One region of the Bacillus sp. SSR7 genome, then DNA from elsewhere that is predicted to be linked to it. Evidence: riboswitches for the same ligand, from Rfam matches in the RefSeq annotation. Region 1 holds a riboswitch; each other region holds the start of a gene.
What was found. Region 1 has a riboswitch for magnesium ahead of AC0NJG_RS23065 (FtsW/RodA/SpoVE family cell cycle protein). Riboswitches for the same ligand answer to the same signal wherever they lie in the genome.
Positions count from the first base shown of each region.

Region 2: it holds a riboswitch for magnesium, as region 1 does, so the genes downstream of both, mgtA (magnesium-translocating P-type ATPase) here and AC0NJG_RS23065 (FtsW/RodA/SpoVE family cell cycle protein) in region 1, are expected to answer to the same signal.
Region 3: it holds a riboswitch for magnesium, as region 1 does, so the genes downstream of both, mgtE (magnesium transporter) here and AC0NJG_RS23065 (FtsW/RodA/SpoVE family cell cycle protein) in region 1, are expected to answer to the same signal.

Region 1 is NZ_JBVVXV010000016.1:85,209-91,037, reverse strand. It holds partial or broken gene AC0NJG_RS23075 (spore germination protein) at 1-175, shown strand, start outside; gene AC0NJG_RS23070 (Ger(x)C family spore germination protein) at 511-1,671, shown strand; gene AC0NJG_RS23065 (FtsW/RodA/SpoVE family cell cycle protein) at 2,200-3,327, opposite strand; M-box (ykoK) riboswitch at 3,514-3,690, opposite strand; M-box (ykoK) riboswitch at 4,196-4,361, shown strand; gene mgtE (magnesium transporter) at 4,642-5,829, shown strand, end outside.
Region 2 is NZ_JBVVXV010000002.1:341,124-346,952, reverse strand. It holds gene sdaAB (L-serine ammonia-lyase, iron-sulfur-dependent subunit beta) at 1-648, opposite strand, end outside; partial or broken gene AC0NJG_RS05860 (hypothetical protein) at 728-967, opposite strand; gene rnz (ribonuclease Z) at 1,346-2,269, opposite strand; gene AC0NJG_RS05850 (DUF3932 family protein) at 2,459-2,710, shown strand; M-box (ykoK) riboswitch at 2,897-3,064, shown strand; gene mgtA (magnesium-translocating P-type ATPase) at 3,394-5,829, shown strand, end outside.
Region 3 is NZ_JBVVXV010000014.1:36,296-42,124, forward strand. It holds gene mgtA (magnesium-translocating P-type ATPase) at 1-348, opposite strand, end outside; gene AC0NJG_RS21355 (undecaprenyl-diphosphatase) at 578-1,114, opposite strand; partial or broken gene AC0NJG_RS21360 (cell division protein FtsW) at 1,269-1,557, opposite strand; gene mgtE (magnesium transporter) at 1,647-2,975, opposite strand; M-box (ykoK) riboswitch at 3,185-3,364, opposite strand; gene AC0NJG_RS21370 (hypothetical protein) at 3,662-3,868, shown strand; gene AC0NJG_RS21375 (S8 family peptidase) at 4,257-5,829, opposite strand, start outside.

The sequences.
Region 1 (5,829 bases):
GCGGTGAATATAGGGATTGTAGATTCACTCTTAGTATTATTGTTTTACTTATTCCGATTAGTTTTGGACAGTATGGAATTATTTTATATCCTATTGCACTTACGATTTATATAACAAATTTAAAAAGTGTTGGTATTTCTTATATAACTCTTATTGCAAATACAATTTTTTAGATTGAAAAGAAGAATTTATCCGTCTGTCAAAATCTATGTTAACTGGCAAAACAGATTAATTTTAGATGTAAGATTTTATAAAAAATCTAGAGAAGCAAAAATAATTGAAATCATTTAAGCATGGAGATGAAAAACTTAGATAATGGGGACTTGGTTTTGCGCATATTCAACTAACATTGATGTAGGTACATTGTCTATGCCTAGCAATATTACTATGCAAGTTATATCTTCAGACAGTCGGATTATTTTGATTTTGATTGTATTGATATGATCTTTGTTGTGTTAACGCTTTTACTAGTTTTGATTGTATATAAGCTAAAATAAAGGAATGGTAGAAATGAAATGTCTTCTTAAAATTATAGCAATTGGCCTTATAGCTGGGGCTATCAGCGGTTGCTCTGAGTTAGCGGAGATAGAAGAAAGAGGATTTGTAGTAGGTGCGGCTTACGATATTGTTAAGGAAACGAAATCAAATCCAATTATGAAAGGGACGTATCAGATGGTACTTCCCAGTAAGTTAACGCAGCAAGGTGGAAAAGGTGCAGGAAATAATTATATTAACGTGAGTGCAAAAGCAGATAGTGTACTTGAACAAATACGAACTATCGCTAAAAAAATTAGTCGCGAATTATTTTTTCCGCATATACAAGTAATCATTTTTTCTGAAAAATTACTCACGAATCCTAATGTTTTACAAAATACGCTTGATCTATATATTCGTGATCATGAAATGAGAAGAAACATCCGTCTATTTGTTTCTGAAAAAAATGCAGAAGCTATCTTGAAACAAAGTGCAAAACCAGAAAATTTACCGGCACAGTATATTGATATGCTAGCTGAACATCCTCCGAAAAATGCTCAAATGATTGAGGCAGTAAGAATTGGTGATGTGCAGGAAAAGATAATTTCAAAACGAAGTTTTGTACTTCCTGTCTTAAGGCCAACAAAACAAGGGATAGAAATGAATGGGGCTGCGTTGTTTCGCGGGAAGGATAACAAATGTGTTGGAATGTTAAACGGAGAACAGACAGTGGGAATGAACTTTGTAATTGGTGAAAAATTAGGAGGTTATTTTACCATACGTAAAAAGAATCAGCTTATTACATATGAAATTCATAAGCTACACAGAAAAATAAAGGTGTTTACTAAAAATACTACAAAACCTAAGTTTGATATTCATCTATTTCTCGAAGGTACTTTGGCGGAGTTGCATTTTAGTGATCATAAAAAATTCATGAATGAAAAACGCTTAACGAAGGATATTTCAAAAGAGATGGAGCAAAGGATTCAAAAATCAATAAAGCTTGTTCAAAAAAAATATAAGGTGGATGTATTAGCGTTAGGAGAAGTATATAAGCGGAATAATTATAAAGAATGGAAGAAAATAAGTAAGAATTGGGATCAAGGTGAAAATTATTTTAGTAATGCTGAAATTAATGTTCATGTTCATCCAGTAATTGAACATTCAGGCTCAGCTTTACCGAAGAGAGTAAAATAATGTGACTTGAATAGCTAGCCAAAGCTCACTGTTATAATCAGGGATGTTTCTCTAGATGTAATTATTAATCAACTATCGTACAATAAATAGTATAGGTGGAGTTTGTTTTGGCTTATGTACATATGGATATAGCAAGTATAAAAGTGAAAAATTTGAAGAAGATGAACTATAATGATTAATTCAAAATACCTTTCATTAGTTATTAATGAAAGGTATTTTGAATTATTTTTATTGATGTAGCGATAGACCCGATTGCATTTTTTCTTTAATAATCAGTACATGCTGTATAAGAATTAGGTTTATTTTCTGGCAACTAAGTGTATTTTTATCGTTATGGGGTGACACTAATACAATAGATTGATAGGTATGGGGCGGTACCCCAATACCTAGCTAAATAAAAAGGGAAGATAAACTAAAAACTGTTCGCTTGCTTCATAAGTTAAATATTTCTAGGAGAAAATCAGTATAGAATATATAATCGAAGGTTGTTAAACCGGTTTATTTAATAAGACAATATGAGTATATTAGCTATATATCCTGAGGGAGAAATCTTATTTTATTGAAAATTGAGATATTAAGCAATATTCCTATTGCTATTAAATTCACCATTAAAGAACTTCCACCAAAACTTACAAATGGAAATGGAGTACCTGTAAGAGGAAATAGTCCCGTAATACCACCTAAATTTACAACTGATTGCATACCAATCATACATCCTATACCAATTGCTATAAAACTGCCGAATGGATCTACACATAATTGTGCAATTTTTAAGGAGCGAAGTACTATAGTCAAAACTCCAACCAATAGAATAAATACACCAATAAATCCTAGTTCTTCAGAAACTATTGCCATTATAAAATCAGTGTGTGGTTCTGGAAGATAACCTGTTTTTTGTATGCTATTTCCAAATCCACGACCAATGATTCCTCCAGAGCCCATGGCAATAAAAGAGTTTACAAGCTGGTATCCATTTCCTTGCGCATCAAGAAAGGGATTGAAAATCGTAGTAATACGTGTCTTTTGAACTTCTGATAAACTATATTGAATCAAATAATATAAAATAGGTAACCATAAAATAGAACCGATGGTAGTTCTTTTGATTAGTAGATTTATATTTATTCCTGAACAAAGAAATATGCTAAAACCTATACCTAATATTAAAAGTGCAGATCCTAAATTTGGTTGTTTAAAGATAAGAAAAAAAATTGTAGCTAAAAAAAATAAAAGTTTTCCGATACCACTCCAGTTATTTTTAGCTTGTTCTTGTCGCAATGCAAAAAAACGGGCTGTTACAAGGATTGTTCCTAATTTAAGAAATTCAGCTGGCTGTATTCCAAAGATCCATGATTGAGCATTATTCACCACTTTTCCTTTCCATAAAACCATAATTAATAAAAAAGTCCCCCCAACCATAATACAGATTGAGACTATTCGTTTTTTCCATATTTCATATGGGAGTAAAGCACAAACTATTAACCCTATTGTTCCTAAAAGTAGCTTTGTTAATTGAGAATCAACAAAATGTCTACTGTTATAACCGTAATGTTGGACAGCGACAATGGAGCTCGCGCTATACATCATGATAATACCTAAAGTACAAGTTATGAATAGAGGAAGGAGCAATAGATAATCGAGTTTTAATATTTTTTTCATTTTAATATCCTCCTGATTTAAAACAAAACATAATATTCCATTTGCTAATGAATAGAATCTTGTTCTCGTCAATTATTAAATATGACTTTTGTTTGGGAAGATTCTATCGCTTACTCCCTGTTTTTTTACGCAAAAATCCCCCTAGTATGTAACTAGAGGGATTCAAAATGGCATGACTAAATAAGGCTTTTCTCCCCCTAGTAGAGCTTTGGCACTATACAACGTAAAGTAATGAAAATTCATTACTTAGCTATCTTAAGAAGAGCCTTAATCCGACAATTCCTGTTCTACCCATTGGCGTCTTTCGACATTTTTGGGCAATAGCCTGTGTTTGCATAGGAGCCTCACCTAACAGGTTAAGCAATATAAATTTTATGTGTTTGTTTCGTGTAGCAAGCATAAATATATTTTTTTTGCTTGTCAAGCAACCGTATTGCTAATTTTATTTATTTTATTGCTTTATAGTCCTTTGAGAAATGATAAGAGAAAATGTATGTAATCATTCCGTATAAGTACATATTTTTGACTTGTAGTGTATCGTTTGATTAAGTAGTTTAACCACATAAATTTGATAAACAGTAAAGAAGATTTTAATTATAAAAGAAGATTTTTTTAGAATGTTCTTTTGATATAAAGAATGACTAATTATTTATCTTTTGTTATACAATTGGAATTTGATTAAAAACAATAAGTTTCATATGTTTTATAACGCTTCTTCGAATTAAATCTATTTGAATTCTATGTTTTTAAGGGGAATTTTAAATTTATAAGAAAATATAATTTAATTTTCTATAAAAGATTTTTTTATGAATGGAATTGAAAGTCAGTTGACAAATATTAAATTCTGGTTTAAATTTTGAAGTAATTCAATAAACTTTGTTAGGTGAGGCTCCTGTATAGAGAAACGCTGCTGCCCAAAAATGTCGAGAGACGCCAATGGGTCAACAGGAACGGTCGGATTAAGGCCCTTCTTAATGTAGCTGGTTATAAAAACCTATGCTATACAGTGCTAAAACTCAACGAGGGAGTGGTATACGATTTGATAGAAAGGCACCTCTGTGATTTTGGCAGGGCGGTCTTAATAATCATTTATTTGTATTGTGAAAAAACCTTTACTCCTTTTTGAGTAAAGGTTTTTCTGTTTAATTTTATTTATTTTTATCTTGTCTATATTCAAAAAGGAGGTAATTCTAACTAATGAATTGATTGCAATGTAACTATTATTGCTTAATAAAAAATTTAAGACAGATAAAATAAAACAAAACCACTCATGAAACTCTAGAGTCTCCCTTAGCAATATGAGGAGGAGTTAACATGAAGAAATTATTAAAAGAATTACTTGTAACCAAAAATAATTTGGATGCAGAGAAAGTTTTACGTCTTCCGTCGTATGATGTTGCACAAGAAGTAAAAAGATTTTCAATTGAAGATCAAATCATATTGCTAAATACGATTCCCGTATTAAAAAGCTCTAAAATTCTTCAATATATGAGTGCAGAAGAAAAATATAATATCTTAATTCACTTATCTGAAAACAAAGCTAAAAAGTTACTAAATTTACAACCGATTGATGAATTAGTAGATTTACTTCTAGCGGTTCATCCTGAAAAACAAGCTAAATTAATGGCGTATCTAGACAAAATTACAAAACATAACGTAAAAAAATTGATGAATTTCAAACCTGAAACGGCAGGAAGTCTTGTCACAAGTGATTTTGTTGCAGTTAGAGGAAATTGGTCAGTAAAAATGACATTGAAGTACATTAGGGAACATTCTGAAAATGTAGAATCAATATCTTATAGTTATGTTCTTGATAGTCATGGTTATCTTGAGGGAATCGTTTCCATACATGAGTTATTACTAGCAGCAGATGAAGAGATATTATCTACTATTATGATTCAAGAGGTAATTTCAGTACAAGCTGAAGTTGACCAGCAAGAAGTTGTAAAAAAGCTCCTGAATTATAATTTAGCAGCAATACCTGTGACAAAAGCAAATAATAAAATGATTGGTATTATAACATTTGATGACGTAATGAATGTTATGGAAGCAGAAGCTACAGAAGATATTCAAAAGTTAGGCGGAAGTGAACCATTGAATCAATCTTACTTTGAAGCTAGCATTTGGAGCATTTTCTTAAAACGTCTACCATGGCTATTACTTCTTTTTGTTGCTGAGGCATACACAGGTACGGTATTAAAGTATTTTGAAGACGAAATTGAAACTGTAGTTGCCCTTGCTTTCTTTGTTCCGTTATTAGTAGGTACTGGTGGGAATACAGGAACACAGGTTGTAGCAACAATTACTCGTGCAATTGGTATCGGAGAGGTGAAATTTAAAGACCTTTTCCGTGTAATGAAAAAAGAATTTGCAATTGGTATGCTTCTTGGGCTTGCACTTGGGATAGCTGGGCTCACTCGTGCTTACATGTTAGGAGTTGGAACAGAAGTTGCACAAGTTGTAGCAATTACTTTATTATTTATTGTTATTTGGGCTTCTATT
Region 2 (5,829 bases), on a different contig from region 1:
AGTTACTTGACAAATATTTTGTTGCGCTTTTATTTCTTCAATCACTTCATCTGCTAATATTTCATCTGTTTCGATGACCATAAGCGCTCTTCTTCCTTTTTCTTTACGAGAAACACTCATTGTACTAATGTTAATCTCGTGTTTCGCAAGGATTGAAGCTACTGCTGCAATAGCACCGAAGCGATCGTTATTTACAATAAGTAGTGCTGGACTCGTGCCTGATAATTGAAGATCGAATCCGTTTAATTCTACAACTTCAATTTTACCGCCACCAATTGAGCAAGCAACAACTTCAATTTCTTCCTCACCTTTATACAAACGAATTCTCGCTGTATTTGGATGCGGTGCATTAGCATCTTCTTCAATAAATTCTACTTCGATTTCGCGCTCTTTTGCTATGTCTAGCGCCTCTGGAATACGTAAGTCATCTGTTTCAAACCCTAATATCCCACCGATTAGTGCTACATCCGTACCATGCCCACGATACGTCTTTGCAAATGATCCATATAATGAAATGCTTACTCTTTCTGGTTCATGACGAAACAGCTGGCGAGCAACTTGCCCCATTCTTGCTGCGCCTGCTGTATGTGAACTTGATGGACCAATCATAACTGGACCGATAATATCAAATACTGAGCGATACTTCATCATAACTCCCCCTAAACCTCTATGAAAAAATTTTTTACTATTCTATTAAGCTACCGAATTGGTTGCTTTTCCAGTTGTACTACGAATTGGATCGTTTTTGAATAACAATGAAACAATCTATCCTGAAATAATACTAGTTGTCATATGAAATAAGAAACTTAGCATTACCTTCATTTAAAAATAATATAAGCTAATCCACAATAAAGTCTGGTAGCAATCCAAAGTTTAACACAGAACCACTTACAAGGATAGCATAAACAAGTGAAACTATAATCAGTGGGAGTTTTGTCCATTCCCAATAATTATTAGCCCACAACAATCGTGCTTTTACGAGCAGTTATCTCTCGCCTAAATTCCTCGCATTCGCGAATTTTGAGGTAGAGTCTTACTGCCCATTAAATTGGGATAAATTATAATCTGCCCTCATTATAACTTGTTTTTAATAAAACGCTTACTTTTAATGAATTTTAAAAGTTCTGAATAAAATTCCTTTTTTGCTATTTGTATCATTCGTATGTCGTCTGACTTATATAACAGTTTTTCTAAATAATCGATACTATGTATTTTTATCCTATATCTTCACATCATTAAAAATTTCTGTTTCATCTAATATAAGCATGAAATGATAACAGTTTTATTTTATTTTTTTTAGAAAAAAAAAATGGCAACCTCTCGTCGCCATTTTTTCATATCATTATTATCTTTCTACTGGAAATGATTTTAAATCCGTTGCTATTTCTGTATTAGAAAATAGCTCTCTTGCCTCTTTCAATAATTCCTTATACGTATCCCCTTGATAACGAGAACTAATATGAGTCAATATTAATCGTTTTGCATTTGCCTGAAGTGCAATACTCGCAGCTTGCTTAGATGTGGAATGAAAATAATCATACGCTTGTTGTTCATCTTCTGCCGCAAAAGTTGCTTCATGAACTAGTACGTCAGCGTCTTGTGCCAGCTCTCTACTCGCTTCACAAAATCTTGTATCACCTAAAATGGTAATAATTCTTCCTTTTTGAGGTGGGCCGATAAAATCTTGTCCGTTTAGTATCGTACCATTTTCCAATTCAACCACTTCTCCATCTTTTAAACGCTTAAAGAGTGGACCTGGTTTCACACCCATCTCCAGCAATTTATCGACTAAAAGGGCGCCTTGTATATCTTTCTCTATAATACGATACCCAAAACATTCAATACCGTGTGACAATCTTTTCGTTTCCACATGAAATTCATTATCTTCAAACACAGTACCTTCTTCTGTTATCTCAACAATTTCAAGTGGGTATTTTACATGTGTCGTACTTACTGATAATGCTACTTCAATAAATTGTTTAATTCCTTTTGGTCCATACACTGTTAAAGGTGTAGTCCCTCCTTGAAACGAACGGCTTCCTAATAAACCAGGCAATCCAAAAATATGATCACCATGTAAATGCGTAATAAATATTTTTTCAATGCGGCGTGGACGTACTGATGTATGTAATATTTGATGTTGCGTCGCCTCGCCACAATCAAATAACCAAGTTTGTCCTCGTTCTTCTAACAATTGCAAAGCAATTGCTGAAACGTTCCTTCCTTTCGAAGGAACACCTGCACCAGTTCCTAAAAATACAAATTCCACTTTCTTTCCTCCAGCTCTTTATATAATCTACCTTTCATCTTACGGAATGTTATTTCAAATGGCAAATCGAATTTACACAACCAATCATCTAGACAACTATATATCACGAACGTTATACTCAAAAAATTTAGATATCGTTCGTGTTTTATGTTAAAATGATTATACTACATTTTAAGGGAGCGTTTTATTATGAAAGAAGCATTTCGTTTACAAACTGATTTTTCATCTTCATTTGATCGCTGGGTAAGTTCTTTCGTGTCTGATCACCCAGCACAATTAGAATGGACGACTTTGAAAGAGTTAATCCATGAATATACAACAACACATACAAATGATTCGTTACCAACATATATTTCTTCAGCTTTAACATATTATGCACAACGCGTTTCAACTGCAAACAGTTCAGAGATTGTTATTTTTGAAAATGCTACAATCTCATAATCTATAACAAAAAGCACTGTGATCAGTGCTTTTTGTTTATGTTCATTACAATATTTATTTTCCAACCTTATTTCAAAAAAACTCCGCTTATTTCCTACTATATAGCCATCATAAACCTATTTGATTTTTCAAAAAAAGATATTGACACTATAAATTTACAGTGCTAACATTCAAATTGTAATTGAATATGGTCTCTGTTAGGTGAGGCTCCTGTATAGAGAAACGCTGCTGCCCAAAAATGTCGAGAGACGCCAATGGGTCAACAGGAAAGGTCGGAATGAAGGCCTTTTTTAACGTAGCTGGTTTCAGTACCTATGCTATACAGTGCTAAAACTCAACGAGGGAGAGGTGCGTATATTTTGTCATACACAAAACTGTTTTGATCTATATTTACTAACAGTCTTTGTTGTGGACTCTTTTAACTGCGAATTCAGACCTTTACTCGTTTTGAGTAAAGGTCTTTTTACGTATTATGCACCTTACTATGAAACAAACATAGCATATTCAGAAACTACTAAATTGTACGGAGGTGAGGAACAGTTGGCAATTGATGATTCGGCCCAGATACCCATATGTTTTACGTTAATATTTCATCATGGAGGTAAGAAAGAAACTGTTCCTCCTAATTTTAAATAGTCGAGTAACAGCTTGTTTCCTCCTCCATGAAAAAGGAGGAACTACCGATGTTAAATTTACAAAGACAAGAAACGAAACATTCATACGATCAAGATTGTATGAAAACAAATAACAAATTATTAGTGGAAGCCGCAACGCAGGATGCAAACAAAGCGTTACAACTTTTAGAAACAACAGAAAATGGACTCTCTAAAGAAGAAGCGTCTCGTAGACTTTCTTTATATGGCCTTAATGAAGTAGCTCATAATAAAACATCACCGTGGTACATTCAATTTCTGCTGGCATTTAAAAATCCATTTATTTTTGTTTTATTAGCTCTCGGCGCACTTTCTTTTTTCACAGATGACATACAAGGAACTATTGTCGTATCTGTAATGGTAATGCTAAGTGCAACGATTCGCTTTTTACAAGAATTTCGTTCTCAAAAAGCTGCGGATCAGTTAAAGGCTATGGTTCGAACAACGGCGAGTGTCTTTAGAATAGATAGATTTGTACACGAAACAAAAAATGTAAAGATTTTAAAGCAAACCGATACAACGGAAATTCCAATTGAGGAACTTGTACCTGGCGATATTATCTCACTTTCAGCCGGAGACATTGTTCCAGCTGATGTGCGTATTTTATCGGCTAAAGATTTATTTGTAAATCAGTCTTCTTTAACGGGGGAAGCACTACCTGTAGAAAAGTACGAAAACTGCTATCATACAGAAAATAAACATCTATTACCGAAAAGCACGAAAAAAAATTACAATCCACTCGATATGGAAAATCTTTGCTTCATGGGGACAAATATTGTAAGTGGTAGCGCAAAAGCTGTTGTCGTCTCCACAAGTACTGATACGTATTTCGGCTCTTTAGCAAAAAAAGTAATCGGTAAACGCGTAGAAACAAGCTTTGATAAAGGTGTAAACAAAGTAAGCTGGCTCTTAATTACATTCATGCTTATTATGGCACCTATCGTTCTTCTCATTAACGGATTCACAAAAGGGGATTGGCAAGAAGCTTTCTTCTTCGCTATTGCAATCGCAGTTGGTCTAACACCTGAAATGTTACCAATGATTGTGACTGCTAATTTAGCTAAAGGTGCCGTTAACATGTCTAAACAGAAAGTAATTGTAAAACAGCTGAATTCTATTCAAAACTTAGGTGCTATGAACATTCTTTGTACCGATAAAACAGGAACTTTAACAGAAGATAAAGTTGTACTTGTTCGGCACTTAGATCCTAATGGTAATACATGTAATCGTGTATTACAATTTGCCTATTTAAATAGCTTCTATCAAACAGGATTGAAAAATTTAATAGATAAAGCCGTTATAAAACATACAGAAGAAAATCAAAAATTTGATCCATCCGTTTTTCAAAAACTAGATGAAATTCCATTTGATTTTGCTCGCCGGCGTATGTCTGTCATCGTGAAAGATATTTCAGGTGAACATACAATGGTTTGTAAAGGGGCAGTAGAAGAAATTTTATCTATTTGTAACTACACTGAAGTAGATGGCAAAGTTGTTTCTCTTACCGATGACATGCGCGTAAATGTAAAACAACTAAGTGAGACATTAAATAGTGAAGGTATGCGTGTTATTGCTGTAGCTTATAAAAAAGATAGACCAATACATGATACAGAGTACGCGGTACAAGATGAAAATGATATGATTCTCGCTGGATATATTGGCTTTTTAGATCCACCGAAACCATCTGCCGCTACTGCCATTCAAGCATTACAGAAGCATGGAGTACAAGTGAAAATTTTAACTGGCGATAACGAAATCGTGACAAGAAAAGTTTGCAAAGAAGTTGGATTAAATATCGGTGAGCCTGTCCTTGGTTACGAAATTGATTCTTTACCTGATAAAGCATTAGCAAAATTAGCCGAAGAAACAACTGTATTTGCTAAACTAAATCCAATGCAAAAATCTCGCATTATACGAGTATTACAAGGAAACGGACACACTGTAGGTTATATGGGAGATGGCATTAACGATGCCGTAGCGTTACGTGAAGCTGATGTTGGCATATCTGTTGATACTGCTACCGATATTGCAAAAGAGTCTTCCGACATTATTTTACTTGAAAAAAGTTTAACGATATTAGAAGCAGGTATTTTAGAAGGACGCACTACATTCGGAAATATTTTAAAGTATATTAAAATGACAGCTAGCTCTAACTTTGGAAATGTATTCAGTGTGTTGGTAGCAAGTGCTTTCATTCCCTTCTTGCCGATGCTTGCCATTCACCTTTTAATTCAAAACTTGCTTTATGATATTTCACAACTTTCTATTCCATGGGACAAAATGGATAAAGAATTTTTAGAAAAACCAAGAAAATGGGATACTGCCAACTTACGAAACTTCATTATTTGCATCGGTCCCATTAGTTCCATATTTGATATCATCACATATGTAGTCATGTGGAACGTCTTCGGCGCAAATACAGCTAGCGAACAATCATTATTCCAATCTGGTTGGTTTGTCGTTGGA
Region 3 (5,829 bases), on a different contig from region 1:
GAACCGAATGAACACGCTTAACGCCACCATGATTCCCACAATAATAGTACCTTTTATATCATTGGTAAAAAAAGATAACATCCCTAATATAATTAGAAGAGAAATAAACGGATTTCTAAAAGAATTAAATAATGTTATATACCATTTTATTTTTTTTTGAGAAACTACTTTATTTTCTCCATACACTTCAAGCCTCTTAGTAGCTTCCTCATGAGACAGTCCTTGAGACGTTGTTTTAAAAAATTCTAACGTCGATTCAACATCACTTTTTGCAATTTCACTTAGCATTTTATAATTTTTGCTTAATACTTCCTGATTATAAAAATATTTTTTATTAGATCTCAACAAATTTACCTCCTATCCAATAAATAGAATTCCCCTGTTTTAAAAAAATAATTTTATAACTACATTTTTATAATTACCCTGAATTTCCAATCAGATTTAGAAGTGCAATAGCACTTAAATAGTATTATTCTCACCATAAATAGTAATTTTTATTTATAAACTCCCTCTTATTAGCAACAAAAATTTTGAATATAATATGGCCTTTCTCTAGTATAGTAGTGTAGATGCTTCATTAATTATTATTGAAATACGTTTTAACTATATAATGGATTACGAATGCCCACACTGATCCTAAAATAGCTCCTATTAATACATCCAGCGGATAATGAACTCCTACCCAGACTCTTGAAAAAGCAATTAAAAAAGCTAACAATACAAATCCTTTCCCTAAACGTTTTTTATATAAGCATAAAGTTATAGCTAGTGCGAAGGCACTTGTAGCATGGTCACTAGGAAAAGAGGCATTAGCGGTATGCTCAACAAGTTGATTTATATTCAAATGAGAAACAAATGGTCGATCTCTATAAAAAAACAATCCAATGATTCTATTCAATACAAAAGCAAAACAGCATGCTACAATGGCTTGAATTACACAAGTTCTATTTTTATATTTTTTGTTTAACCAAAGAATCATAAATAATAGTATGAACATATACTGAGCATATTCAGCAAAAAAAATCATTAAATAATTGATGTATATATTTTCTCCCACGTACTCATTTATATAGCGAAATCCATTATAATCAAGATTGTTTATTAAATTTAACATTTCTCCTCCATAAACAAATATATTACCTGTTAATTTTATTGAAAATTTAGTTACTTACCAGTGTTCCCATTGCCATTAAAGAACTTCCATTAAACCTAATAAGCGGAAGAGTGGTGCCTGTAAGGGGAAAAATTCCTGTGACACCTCCTAAATTAACAATAATCACACTCAGTTTATTAAACTCTGCAGGCTGTACTCCAAATATCCAAGGTTGTGCATTATTAACAACTTTTCCTTTCCATAAAACTAAAAATAGTAATACAAATTATTAATTTTAAATAAAGTTTATTTAATTGAGAGCGAAAACAGAGTTCACTACTATAGCCATAATTTTTAACTGCAACAATTGAGCTAGTACTATACTTCATCAAAATTCTAAATACAATTGTAATGATAAGTAAAAAAAACAACAGATAATCCAGTAACTTAAATACTTTTTGTATTTCTAATCTCTCTTTCTCCATACTTCCAACAAGCTTTTCTACAAACTTTGCAGGAACGAACATAGGTATAAAAAATTAACATAAATTTCTTATAGGCCTAGTAACATTTTTGCAATGGTAAAGTACAGAATTAACCCCGTTCCATCGACTAATGTCGTAATGAACGGACCTGAGATAACAGCTGGATCCAGCTTTAACTTATTTAATATCAAGGGTAATACAGATGAAACAATAGACGACCAAATAACAATGAACAATCCAGTAATAGCTACAACCTGTGCGACTTCTGTACCTACGCCTAAAGTGTACGCACGAATTAATGCCGCCACAGCTAATGTAATCCCCAGCAAAATACCCACTAATGCTTCTTTTTTTATAACCCGAAATATATCTTTAAATTTCACCTCATTTAGAGCTACAGCTCGAACCAATGTAGTTACGACCTGTGTACCTGTATTTCCTCCGGTTCCAATTAACAAGGGAATAAAAAAAGCCAGTGCAACTACATGAGTCAAAGTTTCTTCATAATGTCGCAGTACTGAACCAGTATATGCTTCTGCTACAAATAGAAGTAATAACCAACCTATACGTTTACGGTATATTTGCCAAATCGAGGTTTCAAAATACGGCTTATCTAAAGGGGTGCTTCCTCCTAATTTTTGAATATCTTCAGTTGCTTCTTCTTCGAAAACATCCATTGCATCATCGAAGGTTATGATACCTATCATCCGATTATCCATCGTTGTTACAGGTATAGCGGATAAATCATAATCCATTAGTTTTTGTACAGCTTCCTGTTGGTCTAAGTCCACTGAAACTGAAATAACATTCGATGCCATGATTGATGATAAAGTTTTATCATCTGTAGCTAGCAATAATTCACGAATTGAAACAATTCCATTTAGCTGACCACGTGTATCAAGAACATAAATATACGAAATTGATTCTACCCCTGCGCCAATTTTCCTAATATGCGACAGCGTATCTTTCACTTTCCAATTTTCCCTGGCAGCAATATAGTCAATGGTCATTAAACTGCCCGCTGTTCCAGATTGAAAAACCAACAGACTTCTAATTCTATTTTGAGATTCTTTAGATAAAAGTTGTATCAGTTTTTCAGCCTGAAGTCGATGAATTGAAAGAATTACATCAACAAGGTCATCAATAGATTGCCTAGCTAATAGCTCTTCTCCTTTATCCATAGGCACGTTGGTGTAAATATTATATTGCTCCTCTGGAGTAAGGTAACTAAGAATTTTCGCACCTTTTTCAGCAGGAAAATATTTCATTAAAGATATCTGATCTTTATGATGAAGTTCTTTCATTTCCATTGCAATATCATAGGATTGAGTTTTTATAAGCTCTTGCACTAAGTGTGTATCTTTTGTTGCTAATAATTGTTGTAAGCATTTTTTCATCGTAATTCCTCCTTAAGGACAGTGGTACTTGGTATCATTTTCCCACTTCTAGGAAAACTAATTTCTTAATAAATATGGGATCAATATCATCAATCATTAGTCTTCCCCCCTTTTATAAAAGATTTATTACAAATAAAATTTTGCATATAAAAAACCTCCCTTAGTAATTCAACTAAAGGAGGTTGCTAAAAAAGACATAGCTAAATAAAGCTCATTCCCCCTAGTTGAGTTTTGGCACTATACAACGTAAAGGATGAATTATTATTCATCACTTAGCTATCTTAAGAAGAGCCTTAATCCGACAATTCCTGTTCTACCCATTGGCATCTTTCGATATTTTTGGGCAATAGCCTGTGTTTGTATAGGAGCCTCACCTAACAGGTCATAAATATTTCAAATTTTTTGTTCGTTTCGTGTTAAAGCATATCTACTATTTTTGAACTTGTCAAGTAATAACAGAACTTATTTTTTCAATTTTTTATATTATAATATTCCCAAACCATAGATATAAATTTCTGTATACAGTTTTATATTTATACAAAAAACCTCACAATTCACGCATTAAATTCTATGAAATATTAAATTAATTTCCTTTTTTATTACACCTGTCCTGGCTCTTTATTATTGGAAATCAATATATAATAATAATTATGAAACAAGAGAAGGAGGATATAACTATAAATTTGTTGAGTATTCCACGTGAAACTCAAGTATATCTAACAATAAAAGCAATAGAAGATAAAATTTCACATGCATTTGGTAGTATAGACAGTACATTAGATACCGTTGAAAAGTTTTTGGATATTCCCACCACATTTACAGAACAGGATTACCAAGACCAAGCTGATGCTATTCATTTGGAAAATAGATTGAATATACAATTCACAACCTAATAAAGAAAGCGTTCAACGAATTTTGAACGCTTTAAAACAGAAATTACAAAGAAATAAGAATTTTTTAATATATTTTATTTCAAATGGCGAAGATTAAAAATCAAATGAAAATTAATTGTATATGCAGTTGATTGGACTGCGTCATTACCAAAAATTCCCTTTATGTCTGCAATTGAAGGAGTGTCCTAGTTCTAAATTTAGAATGTGGCTACACTGATAGTTGTTTAATTCTTGATATAAGACACATCTCTACACTAAAAATATCCACTGGAGTACTTTCCTTATCTTATGATTAAAAGTACAACTGAAAGGCACTTATGCTAATACGCATAAGTGCCTTTCTCACTAGTATTATATACAACTAGTTATATAAGAATCCTTTATACCATTATTCTGGGAAAATAAAGTTAGAGTTCCCTTCACTATTATTGGAATCCTCTTTCGGGAACGTAATAGTAGAACCTTGATTCCCTTTATTTATTTCTTGCTCTTCAGGAAATACAATGGAAGAATTATTACCTAAGTTTGGTGAAAAACCAAGTTTAGATAATATGGCTTTTAAGTCAGGTAAAACACCAATTTTATCAGAGGTTGGATCGTTAGATTTCGTTCCAGTACTAGAATCACTTAAAATATCCCTAAGCTGGCTTGGTGTAAATACTTTTCCCTGATTATTTTTTGCAATTCCTTGAATTGATGCAGCAGCACCAGCAATAATAGGTGATGCGCTAGATGTTCCACTAAAGCTAGAAGTATATAGATTTGTTGTAAATTCACTTGGTTTAGCATCTGTTGTATCTACTGCATTCCCCCATCCATACACATCCACCCTACTACCATAATTAGAGAAATATGAACGTTTATGAGGAACCCTTGCAGAAGCTGCCCCAACCATAATTGCCCCTGAATCTTTAAAATCAGGACTATTACGATTTAGAACTTGTTTACCATTACGGTCTCTAAATTGATCTAAATCGTTTCCGCCGTTTGCACCTGCTTCAATAATAATAATACCCTTATTTGTTCCCAGACGAATTGCATCAAATATATCCGGTTTTACTTCTACAGGAAGATAGTTCTTATCTCCATATCCATCATAAGTAGCCTGGGCTTCTAATAAAAGGATATCTCCAGCTTGCATATTGTTAACTGCACTTAAGATAGCATCAGCTGTATTATAATTTCCGTTATCCCTAATCTGAGATACAACCTTTACTTTAGCTTTCGGTGCAATCCCAATTCCACCTATGTTATTATCCTCTGCCGAAACAATCCCTAAGACTGAGGTACCATGATCATGGTGTTCACTCTTATTCTGTCCGGATATCAATTCAATCTTTTGATTCACTAAATCCTCATGACTAAATAACCAGCCATACTCCATGTCTACAAAAGTAGTTCCTTTTCCATCCCCACCTTTTATGCTCCAGGCATAAGGTGCATTAATTCCTAATGGTGCTGGTTCAAGGTAACCTTGTCTTGTAAGTCTAGGCTCATCATATGGATTAACAGATAAATTTGGTAAACGCTCTTCTGGTGGCGCCTCTTCTTCCTGTAAATACGCCGTTTCAACAAGAGATGATTTTTCAATTTTTGTAAGTAATGCTTGTACATCAATATCATCTTGCATTTCTACAATATAGTAGTTTAGCAAATTAGAAGAAATATGATTGGAATCTTTTATTTCTTTACCTAGATTTTTAATTTCTTTAGGATTTAAAGAATTAAAAAGTCGATTTATAGTTACATTTGGATATTCAGCTAAAATTCCAATGAATTCAGGATCTTGTTTTTCTTCTTTAATGAATTTTTCTATTCCATCCTGATATGGTAAATTCGCTTCATTTTTAAATTTTAAAATTAATTGTTTAGTAGCTTGCTTATGTACAGTAGAATTCAATTGCTTATTTGAATAATTGTAAGTAGCTGCGTAGGCAACTTCTGATTTTTCACTTGGAAGT